Massilia sp. METH4: one gene and its partner. The protein of the gene in region 1 interacts with the protein of each later gene in a pairwise test. Links are inferred from orthologs where the notes say so. Each region holds a gene or a part of one and is shown on either strand. Other genes may lie near its edges.

What was found.
Region 2: the proteins of ndk (region 1) and V6Z91_RS07425 interact in binary tests that used the Escherichia coli proteins (3 or more experiments, as listed by UniProt). The link is inferred for Massilia sp. METH4 from one-to-one orthologs.

The regions. Positions count from the first base shown.
Region 1 is NZ_CP146614.1:61,993-66,864, forward strand. Bases 1-2,899 are described here. They hold ndk (nucleoside-diphosphate kinase), read right to left. Parts: upstream 1,714-2,899; coding sequence 1,288-1,713; downstream 1-1,287. Other genes in these bases: pilW (type IV pilus biogenesis/stability protein PilW), read right to left, coding at 1-15; rlmN (23S rRNA (adenine(2503)-C(2))-methyltransferase RlmN), read right to left, coding at 15-1,187; V6Z91_RS00305 (Bax inhibitor-1/YccA family protein), read left to right, coding at 2,045-2,728. In the rest of the region: V6Z91_RS00310 (hypothetical protein), read left to right, coding at 3,083-3,865; 23S rRNA (uracil(1939)-C(5))-methyltransferase RlmD, read right to left, coding at 3,908-4,872. UniProt on the Escherichia coli protein: Major role in the synthesis of nucleoside triphosphates other than ATP. The ATP gamma phosphate is transferred to the NDP beta phosphate via a ping-pong mechanism, using a phosphorylated active-site intermediate.
Region 2 is NZ_CP146614.1:1,657,871-1,674,758, forward strand. Bases 12,773-15,574 are described here. They hold V6Z91_RS07425 (uracil-DNA glycosylase), read right to left. Parts: upstream 14,604-15,574; coding sequence 13,941-14,603; downstream 12,773-13,940. Other genes in these bases: V6Z91_RS07415 (LysM domain-containing protein), read left to right, coding at 12,773-13,476; V6Z91_RS07420 (lysozyme inhibitor LprI family protein), read left to right, coding at 13,467-13,907; V6Z91_RS07430 (hypothetical protein), read right to left, coding at 14,764-15,495; V6Z91_RS07435 (helix-turn-helix transcriptional regulator), read right to left, coding at 15,520-15,574. In the rest of the region: V6Z91_RS07345 (TlpA disulfide reductase family protein), read left to right, coding at 1-101; V6Z91_RS07350 (RidA family protein), read right to left, coding at 142-531; V6Z91_RS07355 (LysR substrate-binding domain-containing protein), read left to right, coding at 647-1,534; V6Z91_RS07360 (LysE family translocator), read right to left, coding at 1,545-2,144; V6Z91_RS07365 (PaaI family thioesterase), read right to left, coding at 2,379-2,801; V6Z91_RS07370 (ABC transporter permease), read right to left, coding at 2,870-3,793; V6Z91_RS07375 (ABC transporter permease), read right to left, coding at 3,790-4,881; V6Z91_RS07380 (ABC transporter ATP-binding protein), read right to left, coding at 4,868-6,460; V6Z91_RS07385 (GntR family transcriptional regulator), read left to right, coding at 6,698-7,477; V6Z91_RS07390 (outer envelope protein), read left to right, coding at 7,703-8,551; V6Z91_RS07395 (BMP family ABC transporter substrate-binding protein), read left to right, coding at 8,573-9,655; V6Z91_RS07400 (nucleoside deaminase), read left to right, coding at 9,712-10,194; V6Z91_RS07405 (cytochrome P450), read right to left, coding at 10,225-11,640; V6Z91_RS07410 (helix-turn-helix domain-containing protein), read left to right, coding at 11,744-12,607; more of V6Z91_RS07415, read left to right, coding at 12,748-12,772; more of V6Z91_RS07435, read right to left, coding at 15,575-16,275; V6Z91_RS07440 (M17 family peptidase N-terminal domain-containing protein), read right to left, coding at 16,399-16,888. UniProt on the Escherichia coli protein: Excises uracil residues from the DNA which can arise as a result of misincorporation of dUMP residues by DNA polymerase or due to deamination of cytosine.

The DNA of each region.
Region 1 (4,872 bases):
GACGGGCTTGGCCATCAGGAACGAATCTCCACGATCTTGCCGAAATCGGCACCGAACTTGTTTTGATACTCGGCCATCTTTTCCATGCGCTCCGCCACGCGGGTACGGTCCTTGACCTCGCCGGCAAGCTGGCCGCACGCGGCATCGATGTCGTCGCCACGGGTCTTGCGGATCGTCGTGACGATGCCGGCATTCATCAGGATTTCCGAGAAAGCCTTGATGCGGGGGTTCTTCGAGCGCGTCAGGCCCGATTCCGGGAAGGGGTTGAACGGAATCAGGTTGAACTTGCAATTGACGCCATACTGCGGGTGATTCACCAGCGCCACCAGTTCGCGCGCATGCTCGTCGGTATCGTTGAAACCGTCCAGCATGCAGTATTCGAAGGTGATGAAGTCGCGCGGGGCGAATTCCAGGTAGCGCTTGCAGGCCGCCAACAGCTCGGCCAGCGGATACTTCTTGTTCAATGGCACCAGGCCGTTGCGCAGCTCGTCGTTGGATGCGTGCAGCGACACGGCCAGCGCCACCGGCACATCCTGCGACAGCTTGTCGATCATCGGCACCACGCCCGAGGTCGAGAGCGTGACGCGGCGGCGCGACAGGCCGTAGGCGTTATCGTCCAGCATCAGTTTCAAGGCGGTGGCGGTCGGCTCGTAGTTCAGCAGCGGCTCGCCCATGCCCATCATCACCACGTTGGTGATCTGGCGCTCGCCTTTCGGGCCCGGCTCGATGCCTTTCGTCTTGCGCAGCTCGAACTCGGCCATCCACAGCTGGCCGATGATCTCGGCCACCGTCAGGTTACGGTTGAAGCCCTGCTTGCCGGTCGAACAGAAGCGGCAGTTGACGGCGCAGCCGGCCTGCGTGGAAATGCACAGCGTGCCGCGGTTTTCCTCGGGGATGTAGACGGTTTCGACGGCGTTGCCGTTGCCCACGTCCACCAGCCACTTGCGCGTGCCGTCGCTCGACGTGTGGTCGCTGATGATCGCCGGCGCCGTGATATGGGCGCGCGTCTTCAGCTTCTCGCGCAGCGACTTGGCGAGATCGGTCATGCTGTCGAAGTCCGACGCGCCGAACTGGTGGATCCACCGTTGCAATTGCTTGGCGCGGAACGGCTTCTCACCCAACTGCGCGCAGTAGTCGATCAGTTGCGCGGGATCGAGGTCCAGCAGGTTGGTGAGGGTCGTTTCCATATCTTTAATCTTCAATTCAAAACGCCTTCGCCCCGGACATGCCGGGGCGCCAGGCGGTACAGCTTTGGTTACAGCTTGGAGCGCCGCTATCGCCGAGCGATTAGCGGGAGTACACGTTCAGTGCCGGGAAGAAGTAAGCGATTTCCGTGGCGGCGGTTTCGGCAGCGTCCGAACCGTGAACGGCGTTGGCATCGATGGAGTCGGCGAAATCGGCGCGGATGGTGCCTTTTTCAGCCTTCTTCGGGTCGGTCGCGCCCATCAGGTCGCGGTTCTTGGCAATGGCGCCTTCGCCTTCCAGAACCTGGATCATGACCGGGCCGGACACCATGAAGTCCACCAGGTCCTTGAAGAACGGACGGGCAGCGTGCACGGCGTAGAAACCTTCGGCTTCGGCGCGCGACAGTTGGGTCATGCGGGCAGCCACGACTTTCAGGCCGGCACCTTCGAAACGGCTGTAGATCTGGCCGATCACGTTCTTCGCCACTGCGTCCGGTTTGATGATGGACAGGGTGCGTTCGATTGCCATTATTAAAAACTCCAGTAAAAAGAAAGGGTTAAAACGAAATTGATTTCTCGATCAACCTTTGATTTTAGCATACAACACCCCATATACTATGCGTGTTGGGGCGGAAGATGGCGTAACAAGCGGCGGATAGCCGCATCGAAACCCTGGAAAGCGCATCATCGCGAGCGGTTTTGGCTGGGAAGCCCAGCCGTTCGCAGGCAGTTGGGCGGTTTCCGGTGGATTTCAAGAGAGAAATCAATCAATAGACCATCCCGGCGGGCATCAGCCCTTTTCGGCACCTCGCGTGCTAAGCTTTGGCAAGGGTACACCGTACCGACAAAAGGAGTGCAAAATGGCTAACTTGGAAAAAACTTATCAATATGCAGGCGGGCGAGCGGTCGCCCAGAATCGTGTCCTGCGCAACACCTACTGGCTGCTGTCGCTGTCGCTGGTTCCCACCGTGCTGGGCGCAGCTGCCGGCATGACGCTCGGCGTGCCGATGCCGGGCGGTTTCCTGGGCGCCCTGCTCTTCCTGGGCATTGCGTTCGGCTTCATGTGGGCGATCGAGAAGAACAAGAACAGCGGGCTGGGCGTTGCCCTGCTGCTCGGCTTCACGTTCTTCATGGGCTTGATGCTGACGCCGCTGCTGTCGCGCACGCTGGCGTTCGCGAACGGCGGCACGCTGGTCATGCTGGCCGGCGGCGGTACCGCGGCGATCTTTGCCGTGCTGGCAAGCATCGCCACCGTGTCGAAGCGCGATTTCTCCGGCGTGGCGAAGTTCGCGTTCATCGGCCTGGTGCTGATCATCCTGGCATCGCTGGCGAACATCTTCTTCGCGATCCCGGCGCTGTCGCTGACGATCTCCGTGCTGGCCATCGGCATCTTCTCCGCCTTCATCCTGTATGACGTGCAACGTATCGTCAACGGCGGCGAAACCAACTACATCAGCGCCACGCTGGCGTTGTACCTGGACGTGTACAACATCTTCACCAGCCTGCTGTCGATCCTGGGCTTCACGAGCGGCGACCGCGACTAAGCTCCACCCGCATCATCGAAAAGCCGGCCTCGCGCCGGCTTTTTTTACGCCCGTATTTACGCCCGTACCGCAGAGCTGGTCGCAATACAACACTGGGGACAGTCCCCTTTTTCCAGGAAATGTTTCCTGCAACCGTAGGGGGCCGCAGTTGGAGAAATATTTCCCAGAATCGGGGTCAGACCCCAATTTCCGGAAATATTTCCTGAAAAGGGGTCCGACCCCGGTTTTAGGCAACTTTCGGAAGTTCCGTGCGGTGCTGTGGGCGATGTCAAAGGGGGCGGACTGAGCAGTACGTATCATGCGCCAGCTCGAACACGCTTGAGTTCCCCGTCCAACCCCTCGCATGGAGGCTTCGTGGTTCATTCACTACGCTCAATCAACGTGGCGCTGGCGCTGGCGCTGCTGCTGGCCTCGGCCGGAGCTGCGGCAAACGGTACCGCCACGGCATCGATCAGCAATGTCCGCTTCGGCGCGCTCGACCTGACACAGGGCGACGGCAGCGCGGCCGGCTTTGACATCCTTTCGGTCCAGCCCTCGCTGTTCGCCGGCGTGCATACCTTGACCGCCGAGTACTATGTGACCGGCTACCCGACCGCGCTGACCGAAGCGGCGGTGCAACTGGACCTGGGAACGGCGGCGGTTGCGGCCCGCACGAGCGGAGCGCTGGCCGATGTGTCAAGCATGGCTGGCGGCGACGCGAGCCTCGGCGAATTCGGGTCCCTGGGCGGCACGGCGAACCAGGCAGTGCACTTCATGCTGAGCCCGCACACGGTGCTGACGATCAGCGGCCGCCTGGCGACGCTGGCGGAGCGATCAAGCAGGCCGGCGGAATATTACGACGTGGTGGGCATGGCCTATGTCGGCATCGTCGATGGCGATGGGTATACGTTCACGCAGTTCACCCGCCAGAGCCTGTCCTTCGCGGATTGGCCCGACAGGATGACGGTGGAAGACGACTTCATGCTGGCCTTCGCCAACGGCAGCGCGGATTACCGGCCCGTGTCGGTGTATTTCCAGGCGCTGTCGAACGTCATGCGGCTCGCCACGCCGGTACCCGAACCGGCGCCAGGCTGGCTGCTCACGGCAGGACTCCTGATGCTGGGCATCGCGGCAGAAGCGCGCCGCCGCGGGCGATGAATCGATGCAGATACGGCGCCGCCCTCACCGCGGCGCCGGGCATCAGGCGAGATCGAACACCGCCATCGATTCGACGTGCGAGGTATGCGGGAACATGTTCATCACCCCCGCCTGCGACAGCTGGTAGCCGGCGCGGTGCACCAGCACGCCGGCATCGCGCGCCAGCGTGGACGGGCTGCACGATACGTAGACGAGCCGCTTCGGCAGCAGCTCCGGATTGCTTTCCTTCAGCTCGGCCAGGGCCAGCGACAGCGCCATCGCGCCGTCGCGTGGCGGATCGATCAGCATGCGGTCGAACTTGCCCAGCGCGATCAGGTCGTCCTTCGTCACTTCGAAGAGGTTACGGCAGTAGAACGTGGTCTTCTCGCCGACGCCATTGACGACGGCGTTCTGCTGCGCGCGCTCCGTGAGCGCCGTGCTGCCTTCGATACCCACCACTTCACGCGCCTGCGTAGCCAGCGGCAGCGTGAAGTTGCCGATGCCGCAGAACAGATCGGCCACGCGCTCGCCCGGCTGCACGTCCAGGTGGCGCAGCGCCTTGTGCACCAGCACGCGGTTGATCTGGTGGTTCACCTGCGTGAAGTCGACCGGCTTGAACGGCATGCGAATGCCGAATTCCGGCAGCAGGTAGTGCAGTTCCTTGTCCAGCGGGTAGAACGGATAGGCGGTGTCCGGGCCTTTCGGCTGCAGCCACCACTGGATGCCGTATTCGTCGGCGAACGCCTTCACCTTCGCTTCGTCATCCTTCGTGAGCGGCTCCATATTGCGCATCACGAGCACCGTCAGGTCCTCGCCGATCGCCAGTTCGATCTGCGGCACCTTGTCGAAGATCGACAGCGAACCGATCAGGGCACGGAGCGGCATCATCATGTCCGACACATGCTTGGGCAGGATCTGGCAGCTCTGGATGTCGGCCACGTACACGGATTTCTTCTCATGGAAGCCGACGAGGACCGTGCTCTTCTTCGCCACGTAGCGCGACGACAGGCGGGCGCGGTAGCGGTAGC
Region 2 (16,888 bases), 1.6 Mb from region 1 along the record:
CCTTCGTGATCGACAAGGATGGCAAGATCATCAAGCGCTATGTAGGCAAGCCGGAATTCGCGGCGCTGCACGAGCTGCTGGCGAAGGCGCTGAAGGGGTGACGAAAAAGACGCTGCGGCGTCTTTTTTGTTTTTCAGGCCGTCAACTCTTCGTCCGCACCGCGGCGATCGCCTCGATCTCGATCATCGCCGCCGGGTCGTACAGCGCCCTGACTTCGGCGATCGTATCGGCCGGGTAGGGCGCGCTGAAGAACTCCCGCCGCAGTTCGACCACGTCCTGGAAGTGCCCCATGTCGGTCACGAAGATCGTGACCTTGATGACGTCCTTCAGGCTGGAGCCGCCCGCCTCCAGGACCCGGCGCAGGTTCGCGAACGCCTGCTCGCCTTGCGCGCGGAAGCCGCCTGCCACGATCTTTCCATCGTCGCCGGCACCGGCCTGGCCGGATACGAACAGCAGGTTGCCGAATCGGATCGCCTGCGACAGCAGATAAGGTTCGTAGTTGTCGGGCTGGGTAATGACGCGTTCTAGCATGATAAAGTCCTCTCGATATTGGTGGGTGCCGGCACGGAGAAGATACGAGCGCCGGGCAGCCGTGACAAACTCGAAATCGTCAGGCGTCAGATGAACAGGACTCACCTATAAACCCATGCGCCGGCTTCCCCCTCTCTCCGCACTGCGCGCTTTCGAAGCGGCGGCACGGCATGGCAGCTTCAAGGAAGCGGCCAGCGAGCTGTCGGTCACGCCAACCGCCGTCAGCCACCAGGTGCGCGCCCTCGAGGAATACACTGGCTTGCCGCTCTTCGAGCGGCAGGTGCGCAAGGTCGTGCTGACCGACGCCGGCAAGTCGCTATATCCGGTGCTGCGCGATGGGTTCAATACGTTCGAGCTGGCATTGCAGCGCCTTGCCCGGGCGCCGGCGCGGCAGCGCGTCACCATCTCGACCACCAGCGCCTTCATGGCTTACTGGCTGGCGCCGCGGGCGGCGGGCTTCGGCGCCCTGCACCCGGAGATCGACCTGGAATTTCATGCATCCGACCAAACCGTCGAGCTGGGCAATGGCGGTGCCGACCTGGCGATACGTTATGGGCGTGGGCGGTATCCCGGCATGGTGGCCGAGCCGCTGTTCACGGATCGCTTCGCGCCGGTTGCCGCGCCTGAGCTGGGCGTGGCCACGCCTGCCGACCTGGAACGGATGCCGTTGGTCGACTTCAAGTGGGAACGGCAGCATCCGCTCAACCCAACCTGGGAAAACTGGTTTACCGCCGCCGGGCTGGCATGGCAATCGGCGCTCCGGCAGCTGCGTTTTTCGGACGAAGCCCATGCGATCGGCGCCGTGCTGGCCGGGCAGGGCGTAGGCTTGCTGAGCCTCGACCTCGTGGCGGCCGAGATCGCGGCAGGGCGGCTCGTCCAACCGTTCGGGCCGGCGCTTCCCGGCCATACCTATCACCTCGTGCGCAGTGCCGGGCATGCGCCGGCGCCGCATGTGGAGGCGGCGCTCGGCTGGCTGCGCACCGAGGCCGGGACTGTCCGTTGATACCGGTGAACTACATCCACATCGCCAGTGCCGAATACACCGTCAACGCCACCATCGTCCAGCAGAACACCTTGCGCCACAGCGGCTGCGACAGGTAGCGCCGCAGCAGGGCACCCGCCCCGGTCCACACCGAGATGCAGGGCAGGTTCACCGCGCAGAAGATCAGGCAGAACAGCAAGATCGCCAGCGGCACCGGCATGCCCTGCGGCAGGAAGGCCGAGCTGCCGGTGATCGCCATCACCCACGCTTTCGGATTGGCGAACTGGAAGACGGCCGCCGCGAAGAAGCCCATGGGCCGGCGGACCTGTTCGGCCGGGCCATCGAAGCGCATGTCGCGCAGTTGCCAGGCGAGGTAGAGCAGGTAGCCGGAGCCCGCCACCCTGAGCGCGAACTGCGCCGCCGGCACCGCCATCACGAGGGCGCCGATGCCGGCCGCGCAGATGGCCAACAGCACGCCGAAGCCGATCGTAATGCCCAGCATGTGCGGGATCGAGCGGCGAAAGCCGAACCAGATGCCCGAAGAGGTGAGCATGATGTTGTTCGGCCCGGGCGTGATCGAGGACACGAAGGCGAACATCATCAATGGCAGGAAGGGGATCAGGGTGTTCATGGCTTCGCTCCGCGGGTGACGAATCCATGCTAATCGAAGCGACTGGTACAGTACCGATACAGTGGCCACGAAACTTCCTGTCCTAGTGCAGGCAATCGTACCAGTACACTTTCCTACCGTCGATCCTGCTCCTCGCGCTCCTTGCGCCTCTTGTGCTGGTACCACTCGCGCAGGATGGGCGATATCGCCGCCACGATCCCTGCCGCGATGATGGCTAATCCCGCGTACAGCATTTTATTTTGGGTACAACACCATCTGCGTGCAGCGGAACAGGGCGATGGTCTTGCCGGTCGCCTTGTTGCTCACGGTGGCATCCCACACCTGCGTGGTCTTGCCCATGTGGACCGCCCGGGCGGTCACCGCGATGGTGCCTTCGCGCGCCGTGCCCAGGTGGTTCGACTTCAGCTCGATGGTGGTGAAGTTCTCGGCGCCCTCGGGCAGGTTGACGAAGCAGCCGTAGCCGCAGGCCGTGTCGGCCAGCGTGACGACCGTGCCGGCATGCAGGAAGCCGTTCGGCGCAAGGTGGTGCTTCTGGATTTCAATCTCCGCCGACAGCTCGCCTTCCGCCGCTTGCGTGAAGCGGATGTTCATGTGGTCCGGCAGCGTGCCGTTGGCGCGGCTGTTGAAGCGTTCGAGTTTTTGCTGGATCTCGTCCATGGTGTCTCCCCGGTTTGAATCGTTGCATGATAAACCAGGGGAGGCGCCGCGCCGGCCGAGCGTGACTTCTAATCGGCCTTGAAGTTCTGCCCCAGCGACATCGGCTTGTTCAGCAAGATCGTCTTGGGATCGCGGCAGATGATCACCAGGATCGCGATCGTGGCGAGATACGGCAGCATCGACAGGAACTGCGACGGCACGGCCAGACCCAGTCCCTGGCCGTGAAACTGCAGCACGGTCACGCCGCCGAACAGGTAGGCGCCCAGCACGAGATTACGCGGCTTCCAGGTGGCGAATACGACCTGCGCCAGCGCGATCCAGCCGCGGCCGGCCACCATGCCCTCGACCCACATGGGGGTGAGCGCCAGCGACATGTAGGCGCCGCCCACGCCGGCCATGGCGCCGCCGAACAGCACGGCGGCATAGCGCAGCTTGACGACCGGCATGCCGATCGCATGGGCGCTGTGCGGCGCCTCGCCCACGGCGCGGATCTGCAGGCCGATGCGCGTGCGCGCCAGTATCCAGCCGACGAGCACCACCAGCAGCAGGGACAGGTAGACGACCGCGTCGAAGCGGAACAGCAACGGCCCGATGAAGGGAATGTCCGACAAGCCGGGGAATGACAGCGGCGCGATCGGCGCGACCGTCTGGCCCACGAGATCGCGGCCGAGGAAGGCGGAAAGCCCGATGCCGAACAGCGTCAGTGCCAGGCCGGTGGCCACCTGGTTCGTCTGCAAGGTGAGCACGAGGAAGGCGAAGACCAGCGACATCGCCATGCCGGCCGCCAGCGCGGCCAGCATGCCGATCGCCGGCGACCCTGTATGCAGCGTGGTCATGAAACCCGTCACGGCGCCGACCAGCATGATGCCTTCGAGGCCCAAGTTCAGCACGCCTGAGCGTTCCGCCACCAGTTCGCCGGACGAAGCCAGCACCAGTGGCGTGGCGGCACCCGCGGTGCTGGCCAGGAATGCGATCACGTATTCGGCATTCATGCGGTGATCTCCTTCCTGGCGTGCGGCAGGGCGCGCACGCGCGGCTTGAAGCGGTAATGGATGAACAGGTCGGCCGCCAGCAGGTAGAACAGCAGCAGGCCCTGGAACAGGCCGGTGATGGCCGATGGCAGTTGCAGCTCGATCTGCGCGGCTTCGCCGCCGATGTACAGCAGCGACATCAGCAGCGCCGCGAGCAGCACGCCCACCGGATGCAGGCGGCCCACGTACGCGACGATGATCGCCGCGAAGCCGTAGCCGGGCGACACGGAAGGCTGCAGCTGGCCGAGCGGTCCCGCCACTTCGCCGACACCCGCCAGCCCCGCCATCGCGCCGCTGACGAGAAAGGCCAGCCACACGTTCTTCGGCGCCGAAAAGCCCGCATACAGCGCGGCGGCCGGCGAGATGCCGCTGACCTGCATGCGGTACCCGGCGAACGTATGCTTGCAGAAGAACCAGGCGCCGACGACGCCGACCAGCGAGAGCAGAAACGCGGCGTTCACGCGCAAGCCTTCGACCAGCAGCGGCAGCGTGGCCGCCTCGCCGAACATCTTCGATTGTGGGAAGTTGTAGCCGTCCGGATCGCGCAGCGGGCCGTGCACGAGGTAGCTGAGCAGCAGGTAGGACACGTACACCAGCATCAGGCTCACCAGGATCTCGCTGGTGTTGAAGCGCGTGCGCAGCAGGGCGGGGATCGCCGCCCACGCCATGCCGCCCAGCGCCCCGGCAGCGAGCATCAGCGGCAGCACCCAGGGCGCCTCGACGCCATCGAAATACAGGGCCACGCAGCCAGCGGCGATGGCGCCCATCGTCAGCTGGCCATCGGCGCCGATATTGTGCACGTCGGCCCGGAAGCCGATCGCCAGGCCCACTCCGCACAGGATCAGGGGCGTGGCCTTCAGCAGCAGTTCGCCGATGCCGTACAGCGTGGTGGCCGGCTTGATGAAGTAGACGTAGAACGCGTGCAGCGGTTCCTGGCCCAGGAACAGGAACAGGATCGAGCCGGTGACGAGCATGGCCAGCGCGGCGAGGAGCGGCGACGCGAGCATCATCGCGCGCGAGGGTGCGGAGCGGGCTTCAAGCCGGGACATGGTCGCTTCCTTCCTTGGACAGTGGTTCGCTGGCTGTGGAAAAGTCGCCACTCATCCACACTCCGATCTGGTTGATGGTGGCTTCCTTCACCGGCACGGCGCGCGACAGCCGGCCCTTCGCCAGCACGGCGATGCGGTCGCACATCATGAACAATTCGTCGAGCTCCTCGGAAATCACGAGCACGGCCACGCCCTGGTCGCGCAGATCGATGATCGCCTGGCGGATCAGCATCGCCGCGCCGATGTCGACGCCCCAGGTGGGCTGGGCCAGCACCATCACGTTCGGCGCGAGCGCGATCTCGCGGCCGACGATGAATTTCTGGAGATTGCCGCCGGAAAGGCTGGAGGCGGCCGAACCGGGCCCGCCGCATTTCACCTTGAAGCGCTCGATCACGCGCCCGGCGAATTCGCGGATCGCGCCGTGCCGGATGAGACCATGCGCGAGCATGCCGGCGGCATCGGCCAGGTATCCCGTCAGCAGCGCGTTATCGGTCAGCGACATGCCCGGCACGGCACCGCGGCCGAGCCGCTCTTCCGGCACGAAGCCCAGGCCGAGGCGGCGGCGCGCGGCGGCGTTCATGCGGCCCACGTCCTGGCCGAACAGGCGGATACCCTGCGCGTGGCGCAATGGCACCTCGCCGGAGATGGCCTTCATCAATTCCTGCTGGCCGTTGCCGGAAACGCCGGCCAGCCCGACGATCTCGCCGGCGTGGATGTCCAGCGTGATGTTCCGCAGGTCGATGCCGAAAGGCTCGGGGCTGGGCAGCGACAGCTTGTCCAGCGCCAGCCGCACCTCGCCGGGTTCGCGCGGCGCCAGCGTGCACGTGGGCAGGTCGCCGCCGATCATCAGTTCGGCCAGTTCATGGGCCGTCTGGGTCTTCGGTGTGGCGGTGCCGGATACACGGCCGGCGCGCAGCACCGTGGCCTTGTCGCACAGGGCCTGGATCTCGTCGAGCTTGTGGCTGATGTAGAGGATGCTCACGCCTTCCGCGGCGAGCTGGCGCAGCGACACGAACAGCTTCTGCACCGCGTCCGGCGTGAGGACGGACGTGGGTTCATCCATGATCAACAGGCGCGGCGACTGCAGCAGGCAGCGCACGATCTCCACGCGCTGGCGCTCGCCGACGGACATGCTGTGCACGCGCCGATCCGGATCGAGCGGAAGGCCGTAGCGTGCCGATACTTCGCGAATGCGCGGGGCGAGTCTGGCGGGCGTGATCTTCTCGTCCAGCGCCAGCGCGATGTTCTCGGCCACCGTGAGGGTCTCGAACAGCGCGAAGTGCTGGAACACCATGCCGATGCCCAGGCGACGCGCGGCGGCCGGGGAGGGAATGGTCACCTGCCTGCCTTCCCACAGCATCTCGCCGGCGTCCGGGTGCGTGACGCCGTAGATCATCTTCATCAAGGTGCTCTTGCCGGCGCCGTTCTCGCCCAGCACGGCGTGGATTTCGCCCGGCATCACGGTGAGGTCCACGCTGTCGTTGGCGACCACGGAGGGGTAGATCTTGGAAATCCCGAGCAGCCGCAGCCTCGGTTCGGTTTTCTGCCGCCCGTCCGGCGGGGCCTGTGGTTCGGTCATGTACGGCTCCTTCATGGGTAACCGCAAGGCTTCTGCAAGGAACATGCCACCGTTTTCGCCGCGATGGGAACAACGGATGCGTCGATTTGTATACAAACTGCACCATGACATGTGCACTATCTCACCAATTGCGTGCATCCTGCCGATGATCCCTCTTCCGTGTCGTGCACGATTCCTGCTTTACAACTACGATCGCGTACGGATCGAGCCCGATCCCGAGCGAAGCGGAGACTGTCAATGACCAAGCAAGCCCCAGCGGAGCGCCCACGAAGCCACCGCACGCCCGAGGCCGACCCGGCCGAAGGAACGAACCAGCCAACCCGGCCACGCCAGCCGGGCAAGCGCGGCGCCGCCGCCGTCGACCTGCGCATCTACAGCGCCGTCGTCAACGCGGTCATGAGCCACCGCCTGCCGCCCGGCACGCGGCTGGGCGAGGCGGAATTCTGCGAACTGTATGAAGTAAGCCGCACCACGGTGCGCAAGGCGCTGCAGCGACTGGCGCACGACCACATCGTGGTGCTGCGGCCGAATCGCGGCGCCGTCGTTGCCTCGCCATCGCCGGAGGAAGCGCGCGACGTGTTCACGGCGCGCCGGGCCATCGAGCGCGAGATCGTGCCGCTGGTGATCCGGCATATCACGCCCGCATCGATCAAGCGCATCCGCGCCGCGCTCGACGAGGAGGAAGCGGCGCGCCGCAACGGTGACCGTGCGGCGTGGATCCGCCTGGGCGGCGAATTCCACCTGCTGCTGGCCGAACTGGCCGGCAACACGGTGCTGCAGCGCTTCATGGTGGAACTGGTGTCGCGCTCCTCGCTGATCATCGCCGTCTACGAGAATCCGGGCACGCCGATGTGCGGCAACCACGAGCACGACGAATTGCTGGCACTGATCGAGAAGAAGGATGTGGAGGGCGCCACCAGGCTGATCGAACACCACCTGGAAGAGATCGAGGCGCGGCTGCATTTGGGCACACCCGAACGCAAGCTGAGTTTGGCCGAAGCGCTAGCCGGGCTATAAAAAAGATTGTATACAAAACGCTCCAAAGTTGTGTGCATAATGCACCGGCATTGCACATCGGCACCGTGGAGCGAACCGTCTTGGTGCGGGGCTTAAGAGCGGAGGACACACCTGCATAGGACACAGGAGGGGTGGCCCGGTACTTGCTAAGGTACTGTCGACGTTGCATGCAATCAATCGGCACATTGGATGCAATCCGTTACACAACACTTACAAGGACCACGCATGAACACCATTCGTTTCGCTGCTACCTTCGCTCTCGCCGCCACCGCCGCCTGCGCCGCCCAGGCCGCCGACTGGAGCGATACGTCGCTGAGCTATCGCTACGGCTCGAAGTTTTCCGAGCCGTACAACGGTGCCGATATCGTGAAACACGTCGTGAACTTCAGCCATGCCAGCGGTTACAAGTACGGCACCAATTTCTTCAGTGTCGATTACCTGATGTCGGACGAGAACGACCCGTCCGCGGTCGGGTCCAAGTCGGGGGCCCACGAGGCCTATGCGCTGTATCGCCACACCTTCGACCTGGGCAAGATCACCGGCAAAAGCTTCAAGTACGGCCCGATCCGCGGCCTGGGCATCGTGGCCGGCTTCGACATCAACAGCAAGACCGACGCGGGCTACAACTCGAAGAAGCGCATGCTGGTGCTCGGCCCCACGTTCATGTTCGACGTGCCCGGTTTCTGGGACGTGAGCCTGGTAGCGTTGCATGAATCCAACGCTCCGTACAACGGCTATACGCAAACGGCCACCAACCGCTACCGCTACGACACGCACGCTGCCCTGATGAGCTCCTGGAGCATTCCGTTCCCGAACGTGCCGCTGGCGTTCGAAGGCTATGCGAACTACATCGGCACCAAGGGCAAGAACGAATACGGCGGCCCCACCGCGGTCGAGATCAACGTGGACATGAAGCTGATGTACGACGTCAGCTCGCTGGTCGGCGCGAACAAGAACACCTTCAAGCTCGGCGTGGCCTACCAGTACTGGAAGAACAAATTCGGCAACCCGTCGAAGACCGTTCCCGGCGCCACCGCACGAACCCCGATGGTGCGTGCCGAATACCATTTCTGACCAACCTGAAAGAGGAACATCATGAATCGTCGCAAGCTGCTCGCCTTTGCCTCCCTGTCCGCCGCGCTGGGCGCGGCCGTCATCGCACCGGCGCAGGCGCAGGAACCTCTGAAGGTGGGTTTCGTCTACATCGGCCCCGTGGGCGATGCCGGCTGGACCTATGCCCATGAGCAGGGCCGCCTCGAAATGGAAAAGGCGCTGGGCGGCAAGGTGAAGTCCACGTATGTCGAGAACGTGCCCGAGAGCGCGGACGCGGAGCGTGTAATCCGCAAGCTTGCGGCGGATGGCAACAAGCTCATTTTCACGACGTCATTCGGTTACATGAACCCCACGGAAAAAGTGGCGCGGGCATTCCCGAACGTGGTGTTCCAGCATGCCACCGGCTTCAAGACCACGAAGAACATGGGCGCCTACGAGGCGCGGCTGTTCGAAGGTTCCTACCTGCAGGGCATCATCGCGGGCAAGATGACCAAGACGAACACGCTGGGCTTCGTGGGCTCGTTCCCGGTGCCGGAAGTGATCCGCAACATCAACGCCTTCACCCTGGGCGCGCAAAGCGTGAACCCCAGGATCAAGACCAAGATCATCTGGGTGAACAGCTGGTACGACCCGGCCAAGGAACGCCAGGCCGCGGAAACGCTGATCGCGCAAGGGGCCGACGTGCTGACGCAGAACACCGACTCCCCGGCCACCCTGCAGGCGGCCCAGGAAAAGGGCAAGTACGCGTTCGGCTGGGATTCCGACATGCAGCGCTTCGCACCGAAGGCGCACCTCACCGCGAGCACCAACCAGTGGGGCGGCTACTACACCGAGGTGGCCAAGGCCGTGCTGGCGGGCACCTGGAAGACCGGCCACGTGCACGGCGGCCTGAAGGAAGGCATGGTCAAGATGTCGCCGTTGAACCCGGTGGTGCCGGCCGACGCGGCCAAGATCTTCGAGGCGAAGAAGGCCGCCTTCACGGCCGGCACCTCGACGCCGTTCACGGGCCCGATCAAGGACCAGTCGGGCGCCCTCAAGGTGCCTGCCGGCGTGGCGATGCCGATGAAGGAGCTCATGTCGATGAACTTCTACGTGCAGGGCGTGGAAGGCACGATTCCAAAGTAAATTCCTTTTGGCGGAACGGGCTTGCCCCCGTTCCGTTTTTTTTTCGAGATAACGATATGGCAGAACCGACAGCGCGCGACCACCAGTTCCTGACGGACGTGCTCGCGCTGGCCCAGCGCTCGCGCGACGAAGGCCACCATCCGTTTGCCGCGATCATCGCCGATGCGGATGGCAATGTGATCGCGCAGGCGATGAACGCATCGAGCAGCGACCGCACCGCACACGCGGAAATGAATGCACTGCGCATCGCGTCATCGCAGTATTCGCCCGAGAAGCTCGCGGGCGCCACGATGTACACGAACGCCGAACCATGCGCGATGTGCGCCGGCGGCACCTACTGGAGCGGCGTGGGGCGCGTGGTGTACGCGATGTCCGAAGCGACGCTGCTGTCGCTCACGGGCAGCGATCCCGAGAATCCGACCTTGTCGCTGCCGTGCCGGCAGGTGTTCGCCGCCGGGCAAAGGCCGACCGAGGTGATCGGGCCGTGGCGGGAGGAGGAGGCGAAGGTGGCCCACCAGGGGTTCTGGCACAAGAGCTGACATTTCATTACGCCCCCGGCGCCGGCGGGGTCAGCCAGCGGTTTTCCTCGAACGCAACCGCATGCTCATCGCCGTCGGCCCCATCACAAACCCCATCACCTCGTCCGGCGCCAACCGATCCCGCGCCTGCACATCGACGAGCTCGAACCGCCCCAGCAACATCGCCATCGCCACCTTCAACTCGATCAGCGACAGGTACCGCCCTGGGCACATGCGCGGGCCGGCACCGAAGGGCAGCGCCACGCCCTTGTCCGCGCCGCCTCCCGCCAGCCAGCGCTCCGGCTCGAAGCTGTGCGGCTCCGGAAACACGCCGCCATCCACGCTGTCGTGCCGCAGCACGCACCACAGCAGTGTATCCTTCGGCAGCTTCACGCCCATCACCGTGGTTTCGCGCTGCGCCTGCAAAGGGATGAACGGCGCGGGCGGCTTCAGGCGCATCGCTTCGAGGGCACATGCTTCCAGGTAGTCGAGCGCGTTGATGCTTTCCAGCGTCGGCACCTGGGCATGCTGGCGTACTTCCTCCTGCACGCGCGCCAGCGCATCCGGGTTTTGCCACAGCAGCCAGATCAGCCAGGCCAGCGCGCTGGACGTGGTGTCCTCGCCCGCCAGCAGCATGGTGGTGACGTTGCCGGCCACGGAGCTGTCGTCGACGCCGCTGTCCGGCCGGTCGGCTGCGGCCAGCATCGCTTGCAGCATGTTCGCCGGCTGTTCCCGCAGCGTGGGATCGGCAGCCATCGCCTCGCGTGCGCTGGCGATGAAACCATCCGTGGCTTCACGAACAGCGCGCACGCTACGCTCGAGCGTGCGGTCGGCCGGGAGCTTGAACCAGCGCCAGTAAGGGAAGGGCAGCAGCGAACGGCGTGCCACCCCCGCCAGCACCGTTTCGACGTGCTGCTGGATCGCATCGTCGCCATTGCCAATTGTGTCGACGTCCGCGCCGAATGCCAGACCCGCGATCACGTCGACCGTGTAGCGTTTCAAATCGCCCGTCAGGTCGATTTCGCCGTCGCCGGCCGCCACCCAGCGCTGCTCCAGCCGCTGCGCGACTTGCGCCATGCGGTCGAAGTAGGCCCTGATCGCCGTGGGTGAAAAGGCGCTCATCACCATGCGGCGCTGGTTGCGCCACGCGTCGCCCTCGGCCAGGAACAGGCCCACGTTGCCACCGAGTTCGGCGGAGACCTCGGCCGTGATGGCAGGACGCCGGAAACCGTCCGGCCGGTCGCGCAGCACGGCCGTGATGGCAGCGCTGTCGGACAGCACGACCACTTCGCGCGGCCCGATGCGGGCGCGGAACATGCGCCCGTATTTCCGGCTCCATCGTTCCATCGCAAGATGGATGGTCGACGGCCGCAATTGCAGGGCGTTGCCCAGCAGCGGCAGGCCGCGCGGGGCCGGCAGCTCGGCGATGGTTTGCGGCAGGGGGGTCTTGAGGGTGGCAACGCTCATGCTGGCTCCTTGCATTCGATGGTGCCAGTGTGCCGTGCGGCGCACCGCCGGTCTTGAATGTTTGCGACACGTGGGCACTCGATGACTGGTTTAACATCACGCCATGACCACGACTTTGCCTCCGACCGCCGCCCGCCTCGTGCCGCCCCGCGTGGCGCTGGCATCCTGCATTCGCGGCTACATGGTGCGCAGCACGCTCGGTGTACAGCTGGCCCCCGGGCAGCGCCTGAACCGCTTTCCAGCCACGCCGTTCTGCTCAATCACATGGATGATCGAGGGCAGCGGGGAATTGCTGGAACCGGCCAGGGCCGGCGCCGTGGCCCAGCAAGGCATGGCCATCTTTTCCGGGCCATGGACACAGCCTTTCATGACCGGCAATCCCGGTCCCGTGCATACGTTCACGGTGCTGTTCTTCGCCGACGCGCTGCATGCGCTGACAGGCCTCGACATGGCGGCGCAGCTCGACACCATGGCCCAGGTCGACGCGGTGCTCGGCGATGAGTGGGATGCGGTGTCCGGCGCCGTGCTGGCGGCGGCGGACGACGAGGCGCGCATCCGGCTGTTCGAGGATTGGCTGGAGCCGCGCTGGCGTGTCGCGCGCGGCGTCGCTTCCGGCGCGGCGACGTGGTCGCCGGCACGGGACTGGGTGCAGGCGCTGGCCGTGCGCGCCGCGGCGACAGGCGCAGGGCGCAGCGCTCGGATGGTCGAGCGGCGCGTGCGCGCCTGGGCCGGGCATCCGCTGCGCACCTTGCGGCGGCTCGCTCGTGTCGAGGAATCGCTGCTGGCGGCGCGCGACGAGCAGCAGGCCGGGCAGCTATCGCTGTCCGATGTCGCCCTGCGCGGCGGGTATTCCGACCAGGCGCATTTGTCACGCGAGGCGCGGGAACTGATTGGTGCCAGCCCGCGGGAGATCATCCGTCTGGCGCAGACGGATGAGAGTTATTGGCCGTATCGGATCTGGTGGTGAGCACGTTAATAACTAGCAACTTCATTGCTGACTCAAGTCTTGACAGTCGCATTTAGCAGACCATTGCCCTGAAGCAAAGTCATCCCCTGCTTTGTTCATTATCATCGAGCGAATGAATCACTGCACGCATGGGGGAACCAATGGCAACTCCGAAGGGCTCCTTCGAGATGTGGAAGGATGGTTTGATCAAGGGTGTCGGCCAAGCAAAGTGGCATACGTATGATTGCGAAATCAAAACCTCCATTTCGGAATTTGATCGACATTTAGCCGGCTCCCCTGGGTATGTCATTGTGGATTGGCGTCTTGTAAAAGCCATGCTTTGGGTAGAAACCGGCGCAGGTCATATACAATGGCGAGTAAAGCCGATGCAAATCGGCGTTCTAGGCGATCCAGGGCTCGATGCCCTACTTGGTGGGAAAGAAGGTGGAGACATAATCATGCCGCCCAGCTTGAAAGCCACGCTGGATCACAACGCCGCGAGAACTATACCGTCCTACAACATACGTGCAGGTATAGCATACCTCTTGATGAGGATGGCGAAATTCGAATTTCGCAGCGTCGTGTCTGACGACCCGAAAATATACGAGGCCCCTGTCAACCGAGGCGACAGTATGGCAAGAATTGCCAAGGTTTGTGGCACTACGACTGACATCCTGCGTCAGCTGAATCCTAAAGCGACGATCTTGCGCCCTGGGCAGGTTCTTTTGTATCGAAAGGGCGCCGTACAAAGGGTGATAGTCGGCTGGCTACCATTCGCCATCGAAGACGTTGCAAAGCTCTACAATGGTGGTGGGGATGTGAGGTACGCAGAAAAGCTCAGTTTCGCTCTCAAGTTGGTGAAATATGGTTCGGAGGCCACATGCGCTTGAACACTTGGTCCGCTCTTGGGCTTTGGCTGATTCTTTTCAGTGCGCATAGCGCCGATCAGCAGAACATCGCTCCAGTTGAAGAAATACTCGACACTTGCTCGTACAGTTCCCAAGCAGGGATGCGTGACTGCCTGGAAGATAGCGTACGCGACAGTTCGACAGCCGTGAACGCAGCGGAAAAAAAATTTGCTGCAACCATGAGCCGTTGGGATGAACGGCAAAAATACATAGCTGCCGCTCATATGCAGTTCAACATTTCTAAACGTGCCTTCTTGAAATACCGGGACGAACAGTGCGCATTAGCTGCTGCGCTCGGTGGAGGGGCAATTGGAAATGCTCTGGAATTACGGCGTCTGGCTTGCATTTACGAATTAAATAGGGAACGTAGTAATCAGTTGACACGGTTTTCCTCGTCTCTATATCTTAAATGAGTCGAACAAAGCCTTTATCTTTGCTGGAGACGTTCAACACCACCGGATCGGCTCCTTGCCTACCGCCCGCAAATAATCGTTCGCCTTCGAAAACGGCCTGCTCCCAAAGAACCCCTTGTGCGCCGAAAACGGCGAAGGATGCGGCGACGTGATGACGAGGTGCTTCTTCGTATCGATCAGCGCCTTCTTGGCGATCGCATAACTGCCCCACAAGATGAACACCAGGTGCTCGCGCTCCTGCGACAGCGTGCGGATCGCGGTATCGGTAAACGTCTCCCAGCCCTTGCCGGCATGCGAACCGGCGGCGCGGGCGCGCACGGTCAGCACGGCGTTCAGCAGGAACACGCCCTGTTCCGCCCAGTCGGAGAGATCGGTGCGGGTGCGCCGCACGCCCAGGTCGTTTTCCAGTTCCTGGAAGATGTTTTGCAGGCTGGGTTGCGGGCGGTTGCCCTCGGGGACGGAAAAGCAGAAGCCCATCGCGGCGCCGGGCGTGTGGTATGGGTCCTGGCCGAGGATTACCACTTTCACCTTGTCGAAGGGCGTCAGGTCGAAGGCGCGGAAGATGTGCCTGCCGGGCGGGCAGCATTGGCCGGCCTGGTATTCGGCGCGCACGAAGTCGGTGAGCTCGGTCCAGTAGGGCTTGTCGAACTCGGCTTGCAGGTGCTGCTTCCAGGAGGGTTCGATGCGTACGGTCATGGCGGGTCCCGATATGAAAACGGCGGCCCGTGAGCCGCCGTCCGTACAGACAGGTCATGAAGAGCCGACGTCTCGCCAGATGGTCCGCGGTCGACGGCAGCTCGGCTGTGTGCAGCGGAAGCCCGATTATACGGTCGCGCGGCGAAACGTCCAGCTACCGCTACCCTGCCGTGCCGGGCTCGATCGACTTGACCACCTTGCCCTGTTCGTCGAGCATCTGGATCTGCGCCTTGCCGTCGGCCGATACCTGCAGCTGCATCCGCGTGCGCCCCCTGGCATCCTTCAATTGCAGCGACGAGCCTTTCTCGCTCGTGTTGCCGAGCCAGATGCGGTTCATGCTCAGCTTGCCTTCGTCGGCCAGCTTGTCCCAGTAGGCGCGCCGTTCCGCCTCCGGCAACTTGCGTGCTTCCTCGGCGAACCGCTTACCGTCGCCGATCACGGTCAGGGTATGGGGCGGCACGTCGTTGATGATCAGGGCGGTCCTCTGGGTGGTGGCGCTGTCGGTATTGATCAGTTGCAGCGCCTGGTCCTGGCGGAAGCGGTCGAACGTCAGCGAGACGCCGGACGTCACCTTGCCATCGGGCCCGATGCCGCCCTTCTGGATCAGGCCGCCGTTTTCCGTGCCTTCGTCGTTGATGAACAACATGCCGGCAAAGGAGCGGCGATCCGGTCGCTCGCGTTCCTTTCCCTGAAGAAAGTCGCCCGGGAACTGCGCCTTGTTGGAAATGACCATCCGCTTCGTGCCATCCGGCTCGACGATATTGATGCGGCCGACGGTGATCTCGTCGAACTCGGCCTTGCGTTCGGCTTTGGCGCCAGTAAGCGCTACCACGGCGGCCAGCGCGGCAGCCATTGTCATGGCGCCGGTGAGGAAAGTACGGATCTGCGACATGCGGGTGTCTCCTTTCAGGGTTGGTCAAGGGCGTTTTTCTTGCCTGGTGCGGATGCGGCGCAGCCGCCATTCGATGAACAGGCCGACGAAACCGGATGCCAGCACGACCGCGCCAAGGAACTGGAGAATGCGGTTTTCCGGCGCTTCCTCGTGTCGCGTCTTGACCAGTTCGAAGCGGCGGTGGCCGTTGCGCGCCGGCTCCACGTAGAAGCCGCCGCGATCGGTCCTCGTCTCGGCAATGGCGGGCCGGGCGCGGTTGGCCTTGAAGTCGGCCATCCGGCTGGCGAATTGTTCATGCGTGATGGTCTTGGCCATCATCTGGAAACTGAGGATTTCCTGCTGCTTGTCGAAGATGTTGTCCGCTTCGCCGGGCAGGATCACGCCGGGCGACTCATAGCGGTAGATCTTGTTGGAGAAGAAAATGCCGTCGTTCGCCGCCAGCATCATGGCGAAACCGGTGAGCCAGGCGAGACCGCAGCCGTACAGCCATTTCTTGTGGTCGTGGACCTGCTCCGCCTCGGCCTGGGTGTTGAACTGGCTGACAGCGGGGATGTGCCGCAGGGTGGTGGCGAGGAGTTGCTTGTCGATGCCGTCCAGGAAGGTGGCGGCATCCAGGCCCGTGCCGGCAAGGATGGTAGCGAACATGTCGGCGGAAGGGACCGACTTGTCGTTCTCCAGCTTGGACAGATAGGATTGTTCGATCCCCAGCTGCTCGGCGAACTGCGGCTGGGTGAGGCCGCGTTCGGTGCGGAGTTTCTTCAGCTTGTCGCCGAAATTCATCACTTCCCTTTCTGCCAGTCATCGAATAGCCCGTATTCTTGGCCATTCATGCAGGACTGGGAAGGTGAATATTGATGAATTGGTAAGAATATCGATGCAGGGGAGGTCGGAAATTGCCCGCGGTCAACGGGTAGCCAGGCGATCGAACGCTTCCACGAAGGCGCGATGTGCCGCCTGCGCCCGGGGGGCGCCAACGTCGAAACTGCAATGCCGCAGATTCGGCAAGGGCGACAGGCCGGCTTCAGCCAGCATGTACTCGGCGCGCAGGGCGCCCAGCATGCCATCCACCATGACGTCCTGCATGTAGAGCCCGGCGTTATCGGTATGGCCGGCATCGAGCACGCTGGGAGCGAAGGCCATCGAGGCGGCACCGAACCGGATCGCTTCGCGCATGGCAACCCGCGCCGCACGACGAAGCGTTTCGCCGTCCAGCAATGCCGGGTCGCCCATGCCGATCACCAGGATTGCCCGCGACGCCACGCCCGCCGGAGGCATTGTGATCAACAGGGTTTCCATCGGCTGCGCCCGAAAGGCGCCGGCCTGCCGCAGGCGTGCCAGCCGGCCGCCGAGGGCTCCGTCAAGCGCCAGTAGTCCGCCGGACATGCCGGCGTTT